Regions from separate parts of the Dermacoccus sp. MPR-E5 genome, predicted to be linked through region 2. Evidence: riboswitches for the same ligand, from Rfam matches in the RefSeq annotation. Region 2 holds a riboswitch; each other region holds the start of a gene.
The links. A riboswitch is a leader RNA that binds a small molecule or an ion and turns the genes downstream of it on or off. The one in region 2 is predicted to bind S-adenosylmethionine.
Positions count from the first base shown of each region.

Region 1: another riboswitch for S-adenosylmethionine. It lies ahead of AC1RS9_RS03020 (bifunctional o-acetylhomoserine/o-acetylserine sulfhydrylase); the one in region 2 lies ahead of AC1RS9_RS09875 (TauD/TfdA dioxygenase family protein).
Region 3: another riboswitch for S-adenosylmethionine. It lies ahead of metX (homoserine O-acetyltransferase MetX); the one in region 2 lies ahead of AC1RS9_RS09875 (TauD/TfdA dioxygenase family protein).

Region 1 is NZ_JBXASS010000003.1:103,061-107,264, forward strand. Features, by position in the region: gene pgsA (phosphatidylinositol phosphate synthase) at 1-159, opposite strand, end outside; gene AC1RS9_RS03005 (HIT family protein) at 225-800, opposite strand; gene AC1RS9_RS03010 (hypothetical protein) at 883-1,272, opposite strand; gene AC1RS9_RS03015 (GNAT family N-acetyltransferase) at 1,269-1,763, opposite strand; SAM riboswitch class IV at 1,887-2,002, shown strand; gene AC1RS9_RS03020 (bifunctional o-acetylhomoserine/o-acetylserine sulfhydrylase) at 2,075-3,388, shown strand; gene thrS (threonine--tRNA ligase) at 3,555-4,204, opposite strand, start outside.
Region 2 is NZ_JBXASS010000011.1:39,597-43,800, forward strand. Features, by position in the region: gene AC1RS9_RS09870 (GNAT family N-acetyltransferase) at 1-456, opposite strand, end outside; gene AC1RS9_RS09875 (TauD/TfdA dioxygenase family protein) at 738-1,715, opposite strand; SAM riboswitch class IV at 1,726-1,853, opposite strand; gene AC1RS9_RS09880 (hypothetical protein) at 2,016-2,369, shown strand; gene AC1RS9_RS09885 (SAM-dependent methyltransferase) at 2,374-3,678, opposite strand; gene AC1RS9_RS09890 (FAD-binding oxidoreductase) at 3,675-4,204, opposite strand, start outside.
Region 3 is NZ_JBXASS010000013.1:87,253-91,456, forward strand. Features, by position in the region: gene AC1RS9_RS11140 (PAC2 family protein) at 1-422, shown strand, start outside; gene AC1RS9_RS11145 (EcsC family protein) at 550-1,236, shown strand; gene AC1RS9_RS11150 (hypothetical protein) at 1,509-2,447, shown strand; SAM riboswitch class IV at 2,537-2,645, shown strand; gene metX (homoserine O-acetyltransferase MetX) at 2,680-3,852, shown strand; gene AC1RS9_RS11160 (universal stress protein) at 3,922-4,204, shown strand, end outside.

The DNA.
Region 1 (4,204 bases), on a different contig from region 2:
GAGGAAGTCGCCGCGCGGATAGAACCACAGTGCACCGAACGCGACACCGACGGTGCCCACGATCGTCACGACGTCGGGGCTGATGCCGAGACGCAGCAGGAGCTGGGCGATGGGCCGGAAGATGGCGGAGAAAAACGCGCGCGCGTACTTGTTGAGCATGGTGGTTCAACTGTAGCGGTTCGATATACCCGTTCGAGGCAGCGCACTGCCCGTGGTGCCCGGTGTCAGTCGTTCGGCCAGTTCGCGACGATGCGCTGACGGCTGTCCTCGAGCAGCACCGGCAGCGCCTTGGTGCGCCCGATGATCGGCATGAAGTTCATGTCGCCACCCCAGCGCGGCACGATGTGCTGATGCAGGTGCGCGGCGACGCCGGCACCTGCGACGTCACCCTGGTTCATCCCGAGGTTGAACCCGCCCGGGTTCGACGCGGCCTTGAGGGCACGCACCCCGGCCTTCGTCAGCTTCATGAACTCCTCGGTCTCGTCGTCGGTGAGGTCGATGTACGAGGCGACGTGACGGTACGGGCACACGAGCAGGTGGCCCGGGTTGTACGGGAACAGGTTCATCACGACGAAACAGTGCTCACCACGGTGGACGATGAGGCCGTCGGCGTCGGTCTTCCTAGGCGACGCGCAGAACGGGCAGCCGTGGCCGGCGTCCTTTGTCGGACGCTCGCCCTCGATGTACGCCATGCGGTGCGGCGTCCACAGCCGCCCGAACCCGTCGGCCTCGCCCGCGAAGGCGCCGGCTTGCTCGATGAGGATGTCGTCCTGCGAATCAGTGTTGAACTCGTCGACCATGGCCCGATCCTAGAGCCCCGCCTGCCTCGACGCAGCGGCCGCGGGTGGGCTCGCGCGCACCATGCACCCCGGGTGAGCGGTCTCAGACCGCCGCGATCTCGCGCAGACGCGCCGGGACAATGGTTCGGTCGGCTTCCCCCGCGTGCGCGACGTCGCCGACACGGCCCGCCAACGTCCGCGCGACCTCGGCCGCGTCGCCGTCACCGACGACGGCGACGATGCTCGCCAGCCCGGCGAGGCCCGTGACGGCGTCCTCGAGGTCGAGCCAGTCGTCGTCATCGAGGCCGGCCGCCGCCCCCGGCCATGCGACCGAGGCGGCCATGACGCCGTCACGAGCCCACTGCTCGACAGCGTCGCGCGCGAGGGCGCCGTCAGCACCGAGGTGCAGGACGACGGCGTTCGCGACCGGTTTGGACGGGCAGGCGATGCAGCGCTCGCGCTGATCGAGCGCCCAGATGACGTCGTCGCTCATGACGCACGCTCCGCATCGCGGCGGGCGTCGAGGCCGAACGGCGCCACACGCTGCATGTGACGTTCGTCCGGCGGGCCGAAGCCGGCCCGTTCGTACAGCCTGCGGGCACGCGGACGGGCGTTGAGCATCATTCGCGCGACGTCGTGCGCGTCGGCCCAGGCGTCGACGATCCGCAGCATCCGCTCGGCCAGGCCCTGGCCGCGCGCCGACGGCGTGACGAAGACGACCGCGATGTAGAGCGACGGCTGCGCCGGCCGAGCCAGCGCCGGGGGCCGGTGCACGAGCGACGTCTGCACCATGCCGAGAGCCGTCCCGTCAGCACTCGAGGCGAGCCACGTCGGCAGATCGTCGTAGTGCGCGAGCCAGTGATCGGCATACTCGGTGATGAAGCCGGAGCGGTTGCTCTCCCCCGCCTCGAGGTCCATCTGCAGACGCAGCGCCGCGCAGGCGAACGCGTCTTCGCGGCGCGCGCGGACGATCGTCGGTGTCATGGCAACAGTCAAGCACGGCATGAGGGTCGTCGCCCGTAGGCGCGTCGCGTCAGCACGGGGCCGCGACCGGAATGTGAGACAGCATTCCCGCCTGATGACACCACCCGGCCTAGAGTGGCCGCAGGTCACGAGCGCCAGCGTCAAACCCCGGTTTGCTGGCCGGCAACCCTCCCACCGCGGCGGGGTGCTCCGGGTGACGACCTGGCCCGGCGCCGAGCGCGTCCGGGCAAGCGCGGAGGGATTCCCCTTCGGGCACCACACGTACGGTGCGCCGCCCGTGCGTCCACGCACTCCTCAAGAGGGACATCATCATGAGCTCCGAGAACTGGGCCTTCGAGACCAAGCAGATCCACGTCGGCCAGAACGTCGACGGCGACACCGGCGCCCGGGCGCTGCCGATCTACCAGACGACGTCGTTCGTCTTCGACTCCGCCGAGACCGCGGCCAACCGCTTCGGCCTGTCGGATCTCGGCCCCATCTACACGCGCATCGGCAACCCGACGGCGCAGGCGGTCGAAGACCGCATCGCCGCGCTGGAGGGCGGCGTCGGCGCGTTGCTGCTCGCGTCGGGTCAGGCGGCGACGACGTTCGCCATCCTCAACGTCGCTCAGGCCGGCGACCACATCGTCGCCTCGTCCGCGCTGTACGGCGGCACGTACAACCTGCTGAAGTACACGCTCAAGCGACTCGGCGTCGAGACGACGTTCATCGACAACATCAACGATCTCGACGAGTGGCGCGGCGCCATCCGCGACAACACGAAGCTGCTGTTCGGCGAGACGCTGAGCAACCCCGACCAGAAGGTGCTCGACGTGCGCGGCCTCGCCGACGTCGCGCATGACGCCGGGGTGCCGCTGTTCGTCGACAACACCGTCGCGACGCCGTACCTGCTGCGCCCGATCGAGCATGGCGCGGACGTCGTCATCCACTCCGCGACGAAGTACCTCGGGGGGCACGGGACGTCGATCGCCGGCGTGCTCGTCGACGCCGGCACGTTCGACTACGCCGCCGACCCGGCGAAGTTCCCGCAGTTCAACGAGCCGTCGGAGAGCTACCACGGTCTCGCGTTCGCCCGCGACCTCGGCGTCGGATCGCCGCTCGGCGCGAACCTCGCCTTCATCCTCAAGGCGCGCGTCGAACTGCTGCGCGACCTCGGCGCGGCCGTCTCCCCGTTCAACGCGTTCCTCATCGCGCAAGGCCTCGAGACGTTGTCGCTGCGTGTGGAGCGACACGTGGAGAACGCGAAGAAGGTCGTCGAGTTCCTGAAGTCGCAGCCGCAGGTCGAGACGTTGTTCTACGCCTCCGACCCGTCGAGCCCCTACAAGGAACTCGCCGACCGCTACCTGCCCGCCGGCTCCGGCGCCGTGCTGTCGTTCGAGATCGCCGGTGGCGTCGAGGCGGGCAAGAAGTTCGTCGACGCCCTCGAACTGCACTCGCACGTCGCGAACATCGGTGACGTCCGTTCCCTCGCCATCCATCCTGCGTCGACGACGCACTCCCAGGGCAGCGACGAGGACCGCCGCGGCGCCGGCGTGACGCCCGGCCTCGTGCGGTTGAGCGTCGGCATCGAGAACTCCGCCGACATCATCGCCGACCTCGAGAAGGGCTTCGCCGCAGCGAAATGACCATGCGCTGAGGTGGGTCCCCGCGACGGGTGACGCAGCCGGGTTTCGTACCCCGAGCGTGGTCATCCGGCCGTGTCGAACGCCGGCCTTCGGGTGCACATGCCAACACACGAGCGCGCCCCCGAACCGCGAGGTTCGGGGGCGCGCGTCGTCGTCGCGGCAGGAGTCAGCCGGCCGTCGGGTCAGTGTTCTGACGTTCGGTGATGACGCGGGTGATCTCGGCGATCGCGTCGGCCACCGGCACGCCGTTCTTCTGCGACCCGTCGCGGAAACGGAACGAGACGGCGCCGTTGTCGCGGTCCTCTTCACCGGCGATCAGGATGAACGGCGCCTTCGACTTGGACGCGTTGCGGATCTTCTTCGGGAAGCGGTCGTCGCTCATGTCGACCTCGACACGCACGCCGGCTTCGCGCAGCTTGATCGCGACGTCCTGCAGGTAGTCGTAGTACTCCTCCGCGACGGGCACAGCGAGCACCTGAACCGGCGCGAGCCACGCCGGGAACGCGCCCGCGTAGTGCTCGACGAGCACGCCGAGGAAGCGTTCGATCGAGCCGAACTTCGCCGAGTGGATCATGACGGGCTGCTGGCGCGAACCGTCCGCCGCCTGGTACTCGAGGCCGAAACGAGCGGGCTGGTTGAAGTCGTACTGGATCGTCGACATCTGCCAGGTACGGCCGATGGCGTCGCGCGCCTGCACGGAGATCTTCGGGCCGTAGAACGCGGCACCGCCCGGGTCCGGCACGAGCTCGAGGCCGGACTCGAGCGCGACGTCCGACAGCACCTTCGTCGCGATGTCCCACTGTTCGTCGGTGCCGA
Region 2 (4,204 bases):
GGCACGTGACGCCGGATTCTCGGTGCTGCAGCACACCAGCACCTGTTCGACGCCGAGCGCCCGCGCCTCGTCGAGACCGAGCATCAGCGCGCCCGCGGCGACGCCCCGCCCACGAGCGCTGGGACGCACCGAGTAGCCGATGTGACCGATCGCCTCATACAGCACCTCGGTGAGGGTGTGACGCAGGGCCAGAAAGCCGACGATGTCACCCTCCCCCGCCCGCGGGCCGTCGAGCACCCAGAAATAGCTGCAGTGCACGAATCCCTCAGGCGGCGCGACGGTCGTATCGCCCTGGCGCGCACGATCGGTGAGGTAGGCGTCGAACCCGGCGCGCGACGTGTCGACGACGTCGTCGCGACGATAGCCCGTGCCGTCTTTCGGCGTCGCGCCGAACTCGTCGAATGCGTCCTTCCAGTCGTCGTAGCGAGCGGCGTCGGGCCTGATGAGCGTCAGCATCCCGTCATTCCATCACCGTGCGACGCCCCCGGCGACCGATTTTCCCGACGGCCGGCTGGACGAATGTACACACGCAAATCGCCGATGGGGACGAAAATCGCCGATGGGGACCGGATTCGCCGATGGGGACCGGATTCGCCGATGGGGACGGGATTCGCCGATGGGGACGGGATTCGCCGATGGGGACGGGATTCGCGAAGGGGGACGAAAATCGCAGAGGGGTACATGACGACGCGATGCGGGCCCCAGAGACCCGCACCGCGCCATGTCAGCTCACACCGTCAGGCAGCTGCGCCACCCGTCAGGCCATTGACGCCGACGGGCTTGTCGCCACCGACCGTCACGCGCCTCATGGCGCGCGGGCCAAGGTTGGCGTCGACGTAGTCGCGGTTCGCGTAGTGCGACGTCGCGCGGTTGTCCCAGATGCCGACGTCGCCGGGCGCCCAACGGTGGCGGATGGTGTGTTCGGGCTGCGTCAGGTGCGCGTACAGCACGTCGAGGATCGCCCGCGACTCGGCCTGCGACACGCCGACGATGTGGGAGGTGAAACCGGGGTTGACGAACAACCCGCGACGGCCCGTCTCGGGGTGCACACGCACGACGGGGTGCTCGACGACGGGCAGCTCGGTGACGACCTCGCCGCTCCACTCCTGCCCACCGTTCTTGCGCAGGTAGGCGCCCCATTCGCGGTTGCCGTCGTGGGCGGCGACGAGCTGGTCGACGAGGCCGCGGAACGGCTCCGACAGCGAGTCGTACGCCGCCTGCGCGTCGGCCCAGGAGGTGTCGCCGCCGTAGTCCGGCAGCGTCACGGCGCGCAGGACGCTGATGGCCGGCGGCTCCTTCATGAACGTGACATCCGTGTGCCACTCGTCGGAGAACGAGAACTCGGGGTCGGAGGAGTCGATCGAGTAGATCTCCTTGCGCTCGTGCGTGCCCGCGACGGGGTGGCCCGCCGTCAGCTCGCCGAGCAGGTTTCCGAGGCGCACCTGAGCGTCGTCGTCGAACGCGTCCTGACCCCGGAAGAAGAGCACCTTGTGCGCGAGCAGCGCGCGGCGCAGGTCGAACGCTATCGCGTCGTCGACCTGCGCGAGGTCGACGCCGTGGACGATTGCGCCGAACGCCGGGCCGAGGCGTTCGATGCGCAGCCCGGGCGTCGCGACGGTGCCGCCGTGGCGCGCCGCTGCGCTCGTCGGAACACCCGTCGGTGCGCCGCTCGCGGAGTCGACGTTCGTGTCGGGCGTGGTGTCGAGGAGTGTCATGGCAGACCCTTCGTTGCGCTTGCCGCCGCGTCGGTCGACGGGCGGCCGGGTCGTTACTCGGGGCACCCCGGCGCGCGTGTGCGTTCGCATGGGGGTTGCCGCCCGGCCAGCCGAGACTTCGCGCCGGGGCTCGTGACCCACACATAACGTAGCACTGGCCAAACATAAAGGTCGAGTTATGCATCAACGGCGGCCACACCGTGACATTCGTCAGGGGCCCGCCGCACCCGGGCGGCCATACTGAGAGCAGAACGCCCGTGGAGCACTCCCCCTTCCGTGAGCAGCGGTGATCGATGGTTCATGATCGCCGTGACCGTGTTCGAGATCGGAGCGTCGATCGTCACGGTCGAGTTCGTGAAGTCGCATGGTGGCAGCGATTTGAGCGCGTACATGTGGTCGCTGCTCGCGCCGGCCGTCGGCGCTCTCGTCTACTGGGCGCGCACACGCCGCGCGTCAGGGGCCCGCGCCGCGATCCTCGCGTTCAACCTGCGCTCGGCGGCCGTCGCCATCGCGAACAGTTCGTTCCAGAACGCGTTCGCGTGGACGCAGATCATGACGGTGGCGGCGATGCTCGTCGGCATCACCCCCACCGTCATGATTGCGCGTCGCCTACGTCTGGACGGGCAACGGGCAGCCGCTCAGCACCGCCAGTGAGAGCTCAGGGTGCCCAGTGCGAGCCCAGCGGGTAGCCGCCGTTGTCGCCGTTGTCGGTCGTCTTCGTGGCGAGCACCTGGTGCAGGTGCAGCCAGCCCTCCTCGAACCCGAGGCGTGAACCGGCCATGTAGATGCCCCACACCTTCGCGGTCGGCAGGCCCGCCTCGGCGACGCAGAAATCCCAGTTCGCCTCGAGGTTGCGGCACCAGTCGCGCAGCGTCAGGGCGTACGACAGGCGCAGGTTCTCGTCGTGCTGAACCTCGAAACCGGCGTCGTGGCACTCCCTGATGAGCCGCCCCGGCGAGGCGAGCTCGCCGTCGGGGAAGACATAGCGATCGGTGAACGGCTCCGGCTTGGCCGATGCCGTGTCGTCGCGACGCGTGATGCAGTGGTTGAGCAGGCGGCCACCGTCGCGCAGCTTCGAGTGCAGGAACGAGAAGTAGTTGGCGTAGTTCTTCACGCCGATGTGCTCCGTGAGGCCGATCGAGCTGACGGCGTCGAAGCCCGTCTCGGTGACGTCGCGGTAGTCGCCGTGGCGGATCTCGACGAGGCTCTCGAGGCCCGCCTCACGCACGGCGCGCTGACCCCACTCGGCCTGCTCCTTGCTCAGGGTGACGCCTATGACGTGGACGCCGCGCTCGCGAGCGGCGTGCATCGCCATGCCGCCCCAGCCGCAGCCGACGTCGAGCAGCCGTTGGCCGGGCTGCAGGTCGAGCTTGTCGGCAACGAGGGCGAACTTGCGCTCCTGCGCTTCCTCGAGGGTGTCGTCCGGCGTGTCGAACACGGCACACGTGTAGGCCATCGAGTCACCGAGCACCTTCTCGTAGAACGCGTTCGAGACGTCATAGTGGTGCTTGATCGAGTCGGCGGCGCGACCCACCGGGTTCACCTTGGCGAGGTGGCGCTTCCAGCGGGGCTCGTTCTCGACCTCGGGCAGCGGCGGGTGGACGAACGCCTTCGGCCCCAGCTGCTTGACGACGGGCGCGAGCGCCGACGCGACGCCCTTCGGCGTCAGCTGCTTCGTGCGCACGTCACGCTTGATGCGGCTGAACACCTCGTAGGGGTCACCAGGGTGGAAACCGGTGCCGGTCAGCGTGCCCGTCAGATAGGCGCGGGCGAGGCCGAGATCGCCAGGGGCGCTGAGGAGGTAGCGCAGCCCCTCCTCGCTCTCGACACGCACGGCGATGTCGCTGTCGCGCGGGCCGATGTCGGTGCCGTCGTACGCCGTGATGCGGAAGGGCAACGGCTCCTCCAACACGGCCTGGACGGCCTGGGCGACGAGGGGGGTGGCGGTCGTGGTCTGGCTCATGCGTGCGTCCTCATCTTGTCAGCGAACTCAGGAAGGCGGCCCTGCGGGTCGTACTTCGTCTTCATGCGGCGGTATTCGTCTGCGCCGTACAGCTCTTCGAACGTCTCGGCGTCGTAGTAGACGTCGGAATAGAGCGACTTGTGGCCGTGCATCGTCGGCAGCACGGCCTCGATGTCGCGGTTGACGTCGCCGTCAGCCCGCCCGGGGGTGATGGCGACGGTGCCCCAGAACCCGACGTTGACGTACGTGCGGTTCGGTTCGAGCTGGTACAGCGGCCACGCGTCGTCGCCGCGCAGGCGCAGCGGGCACACCCACACGGGCGTCATGCCGACGTGCTCGTCGAACCACGGCATGAACGTCTCGAGCTGTTCGAGGGGCACCTCGACGTCCTGCACGACGCGCTCGCGCGGCAGTTCGCCGCGCATCTCGTCGATCTTCGCGGCGAAGCCCCAGCGGTTCTCCCACCCGACGATGCGGTGGTAGAAGTCGCTGCGACGGTACTTGCGCGGCCACACGCGTCGCACCT
Region 3 (4,204 bases), on a different contig from region 2:
AGGTGCCCTCGAGTGCCGAAGGGCTCATGCACATCCGGCTCGCCGAGGCAGGCATGGACACCGCAGGTTTCGCGATCCACGTGCCGCACTACCTCACGCAGGTCGAGTTCGCGGACGCCGCGCTCGCCGCGCTCGAGGCCGTCTGCGGGCTGACGGGGCTGGCGATCCCCGCTCAGGAGCTCGCCGCGATCGCCGGGCTGCATCGCGCCGACATCGCCAAGCAGATCAGCGAGAACGACGAGGTCACCGAGGTCGTCGAGGGCCTCGAGCGGCAGTACGACGCCTTCACCGAGGGTCGTCGTCGACGCTCGCTCCTCGCCGCCGAGATGAACGACCTGCCGAGCGCAGACGAGATCGGCGCCGAGCTGGAGCAGTTCCTGCGCGCCGAGGGAGAGGATCCGGGCACCAAGGGCTCGTTGTGAGCCCGCGAGCGCTTCTCGCCGGCCGTCGGTCTGAGCCGACGGCCACGCGGGCTTCGCAACGCTCGCCTGGCTGCGGCCACCCCTGCGGTGGCTTGCCGGGCCCCCGCCAACTTGGGAGGATCACCTCATGTTCGGATTCGGTCAAGACAAGAAGGCTCCTGCAGCCCCCGAGAAATCGTCGGGCATGCTCGACTCGACGGCCAACACCCTGGCGCAGCACCTCATCTCGGTGGGCATCGGGGGCGTGGCGACGTTCAAGTCGGCCCGCGCCGTCGCCGACGAGGCGATGAAGAAGGCGGGCTCCAAGGAAGCGGCGATGGACGACGTCGTCGCATCACACACGAAGCTCGCGGGCGCGAACGGCTTCCTCACCAACCTCGGCGGTTTCGTCACGCTCCCCGTGGCACTGCCCGCGAACGTCATCGGTTTCTACACCGTCGCGACGCGCATGGTCGCGGCAATCGCCGCCATCAACGGTCACGACGTCGACGACCCAGCCGTGCGCTCGGCGATCCTGCTCGACCTCATCGGTGCGGACGCGACGCAGGTCCTCAAGGGCCTCGGCCCGATGACGGGTGGCGTCGCGACGAACGTCGCCACGCGCAGGCTGCCGCCGGCGGCGCTCGCCGTCGTGAACAAGTCAGTTGCGTTCCGTCTCGGCTCGCAGGTGGGGCGTCGCTTCCTCACGCGCATTCCGCGCCTCATCCCCGTGGCGGGCGGCTTCATCGGTGGCGGCCTCGATGTCGTCCTCATCCGCAAGATCGCCCAGTCGGCGCGTCGCGACTTCGTCGCGCAGATCCCGCCGTCAGCCTGACGTCGCCCTGATTCCACCCCGAACGCCACTCGTCTTCGGCGGGTGGCGTTCGGCGTGTCCGGGCCGGTTCGGCGATGTGTCGTCCGTGCGCATCAACGGGCTTCCGGGCGACGATCTAACGGGCCCCGAACCCCCGCCTGGCCTTGCTCGAACGGCCCACTCACCCACAGGTGTGACGGCTACGGCCCGTTTCGCGGCCCGCAGGATGCCTCGTCCACAGGTTTGTGGCTCGTGGTCAGCGCGCGGGTGGCGTCATGGGTTTCGCTGGGGGCATGAAGACAACAACACGACTCAAGGGCCTCAGCGCCCTGGTGGCAGCCCTTCCCGATCTCGTCGGCTCCGAGGGGGCGGGCGCCGTCATCGTCCTGTTCGAACGTGACGGTGCGCTCGCGGGGGTGCTCGGCTGGGCGGACGATGCGTGCGACGGGGAGACGGCGCACATGCTCGACGTCGTCGCTGAGCGGCGCGCGACGATGGGTGCGCAGGCCGCCATCGCCATCGCCTATCGCTGCGAGCCGGGCCGCGTCGACATCGCGGCCCTCGCGAAACGCATCGAGCGCCGCGTGCCGCTGCACCACGTCCTCGGTGCCAGCGACGAGCACTGGTGGGCCATCGAATGCGAGCTCGGCTGCTGTGACGGCGCGATCCACGAGATCCCGTCCCTGTCAGAGCAGACCCGCGAGCAGCTTCGCGACGTCCGCCGCGGCGGCGAGGCCATGGCCGCCACCGCGCGCCCCGTTCCCAGCGTCGTCGACGTCCGAGCCGCCTGGGCACGGTTGTGCGACGTCCCCGACACCGCGTCGGGCACCCGGCGACGCTCCCGCAGCGCCAACCTGCAGGTGCTCGCCGACGCTGTCGTCGACGGCCCGACGCGCGATGAGATCCTCCTGTGCGTCGCACCCGAACTCTTCCGTCTGCTGAGCCCGGGCACGCCGCTCGGCGAGCCGGGCCCGCCGATGACGAGCGCGTGCCTGCGAACTTGGCTGCCGCTCGTGCCGCGCCACGGCCGCGCCGCGTGGAAGGCCCTCGAGGCCGCCGCGACCTGGCGCGAAGGCGACCTGCGGGGAGCCGGTGCGTGCGCCGCGGCGTCGCTGCGCATCGGGCGGACGTCATTGGGGCAACTGCTGCGCGACATCACAGGCACGGGGTTGTCGTACGAGCAGGCCGTCGGTGCGCTCCACACGAAGGCTCGGCAGAGTTCCGTCGCCTGACGAGCGTGCCGGTTGTGGGAGCGCGCCACATCGTGGACGTCGTCGCGCGAACGATGGAAGCCGCGGGCAGGGCCGCCTACTGTGTCGCAGGTCAAGAGTTTCAGCGACACAAGCCCCGGCTTGCTGAGCGGCAACCCTCCCTCGCGGCGGGGTGCCCCGGGTGACGACAGGGCCGCCCGTGGGCGGCAAGCGCGAGAGGTGGGTTGCGACCCACCTCGGAATCGAGGACGTCATGGTTTCGCACCGTCGCCTCGCCGTGGCCGACCCCGCGGCGCCCCTCACCGACGACGGGTTCAACCCGCACGCACGTGCCGTCCACATCGGCACCCTGACGCTGGAGAACGGCGCCGCCCTGCCCGACGTCATCATGACGTACGAGTGCTGGGGCGAGCTGAACGACGACGCGAGCAACGCCGTCCTCGTCGAGCACGCCCTGACCGGAGACTCGCACGTCGTCGGGCCGGTCGGCCCCGGGCAGCCGACGGCGGGGTGGTGGCCTGGTCTCATCGGCCCCGGCGCGCCCCTCGACACCGACGAGCTGTTCGTCGTGGCGATCAACGTCCTCGGCGGCTGTCGCGGCAGCACGGGTCCCATGTCGCTCGCACCAGACGGCCGGGTGTGGGGCGGGCGCTTCCCACACGTCAGCGTCAGGGATCAGGCGCGCGCCGAGGCGCGGGTCGCCGACGCTCTCGGCATCGCGCGCTTCCATACCGTCATCGGCGGCTCCTTCGGCGGGATGCGCGCCGCGGAGTGGGTGGCGACCTTCCCGCATCGGGTGCAGCGCGCCCTCGTCGTCGCGAGCTGCGCGGCGGCGGGCGCCGACCAGATCGCGTGGGGGCACACGCAGGTGCGGGCAATCGAAGCTGACCCGGATTTCCGGGGTGGCGGCTACCTCGAGCAGGGCGTCTTCCCGACGTCGGGGCTCGGGCTCGCCCGCCAGATCGCGCACACCTCCTACCGCAGCGCGAACGAGTTGCAGGAGCGGTTCGGGCGCGAGTCGCAGGGAGCGGACCGCACGCTCGACGGCGGCCTGTTCGCCGTCGAGAGCTATCTCGAGCACCACGCCGCGAAACTCGTCGCGCGGTTCGACGCCATGAGTTATGTGCGGCTCACGCAGGCGATGGCGACGCACGACGTCGGCCGCGGCCGCGGCGGCATCGAGCCTGCGCTTCGGGTGTTCGGGGGTGAGCTCGTCGTCGCCGCGGTCGACTCCGATCGGCTGTTCCCGGTCAGCGCCTCCGCCGACATCGTCCGGGCTCACGGGCGCGGACGGCTGCGTCTCATCCACTCGCCGCACGGTCACGACGGTTTCCTCATCGAGGCCGACCAGATCGCGGCGCTCGTGCGCGAGGTCATCGCCCGGCCGCTCACGGCCGAGGCGGGCCGCGTCCGTCCCGTGGCGTGACGGCGGGCGCTCGCGGCACCTCGGGTAGCGTGTGAGCCGATCGCCACAGTCGCAGAACAGGGGTTGCGCATGTCCGTCGTCGTCAGTTTCGCTCCGGGCCCGGAGGGTGAGGCCGCGGTGGCCGAGGCCGTGCGTCAGTCGAGTGTGCTGGGGCGCCCGCTCGTACTCGTCTCGACCGTCCCGAGCGACGACGCGCGCGCTGCCGCGCAGGAGAGTGCGGACGCGGTCGGCGGCCGCGTCGTGCAGGTGGAGGAGGGCCAGGACGCGGTCGAGGTGATCCTCGACGAGGTGGCCGAACTCGACCCGGCGCTGCTCGTCATCGGGCTGCGTCGCCGCACGCCCGTCGGCAAGC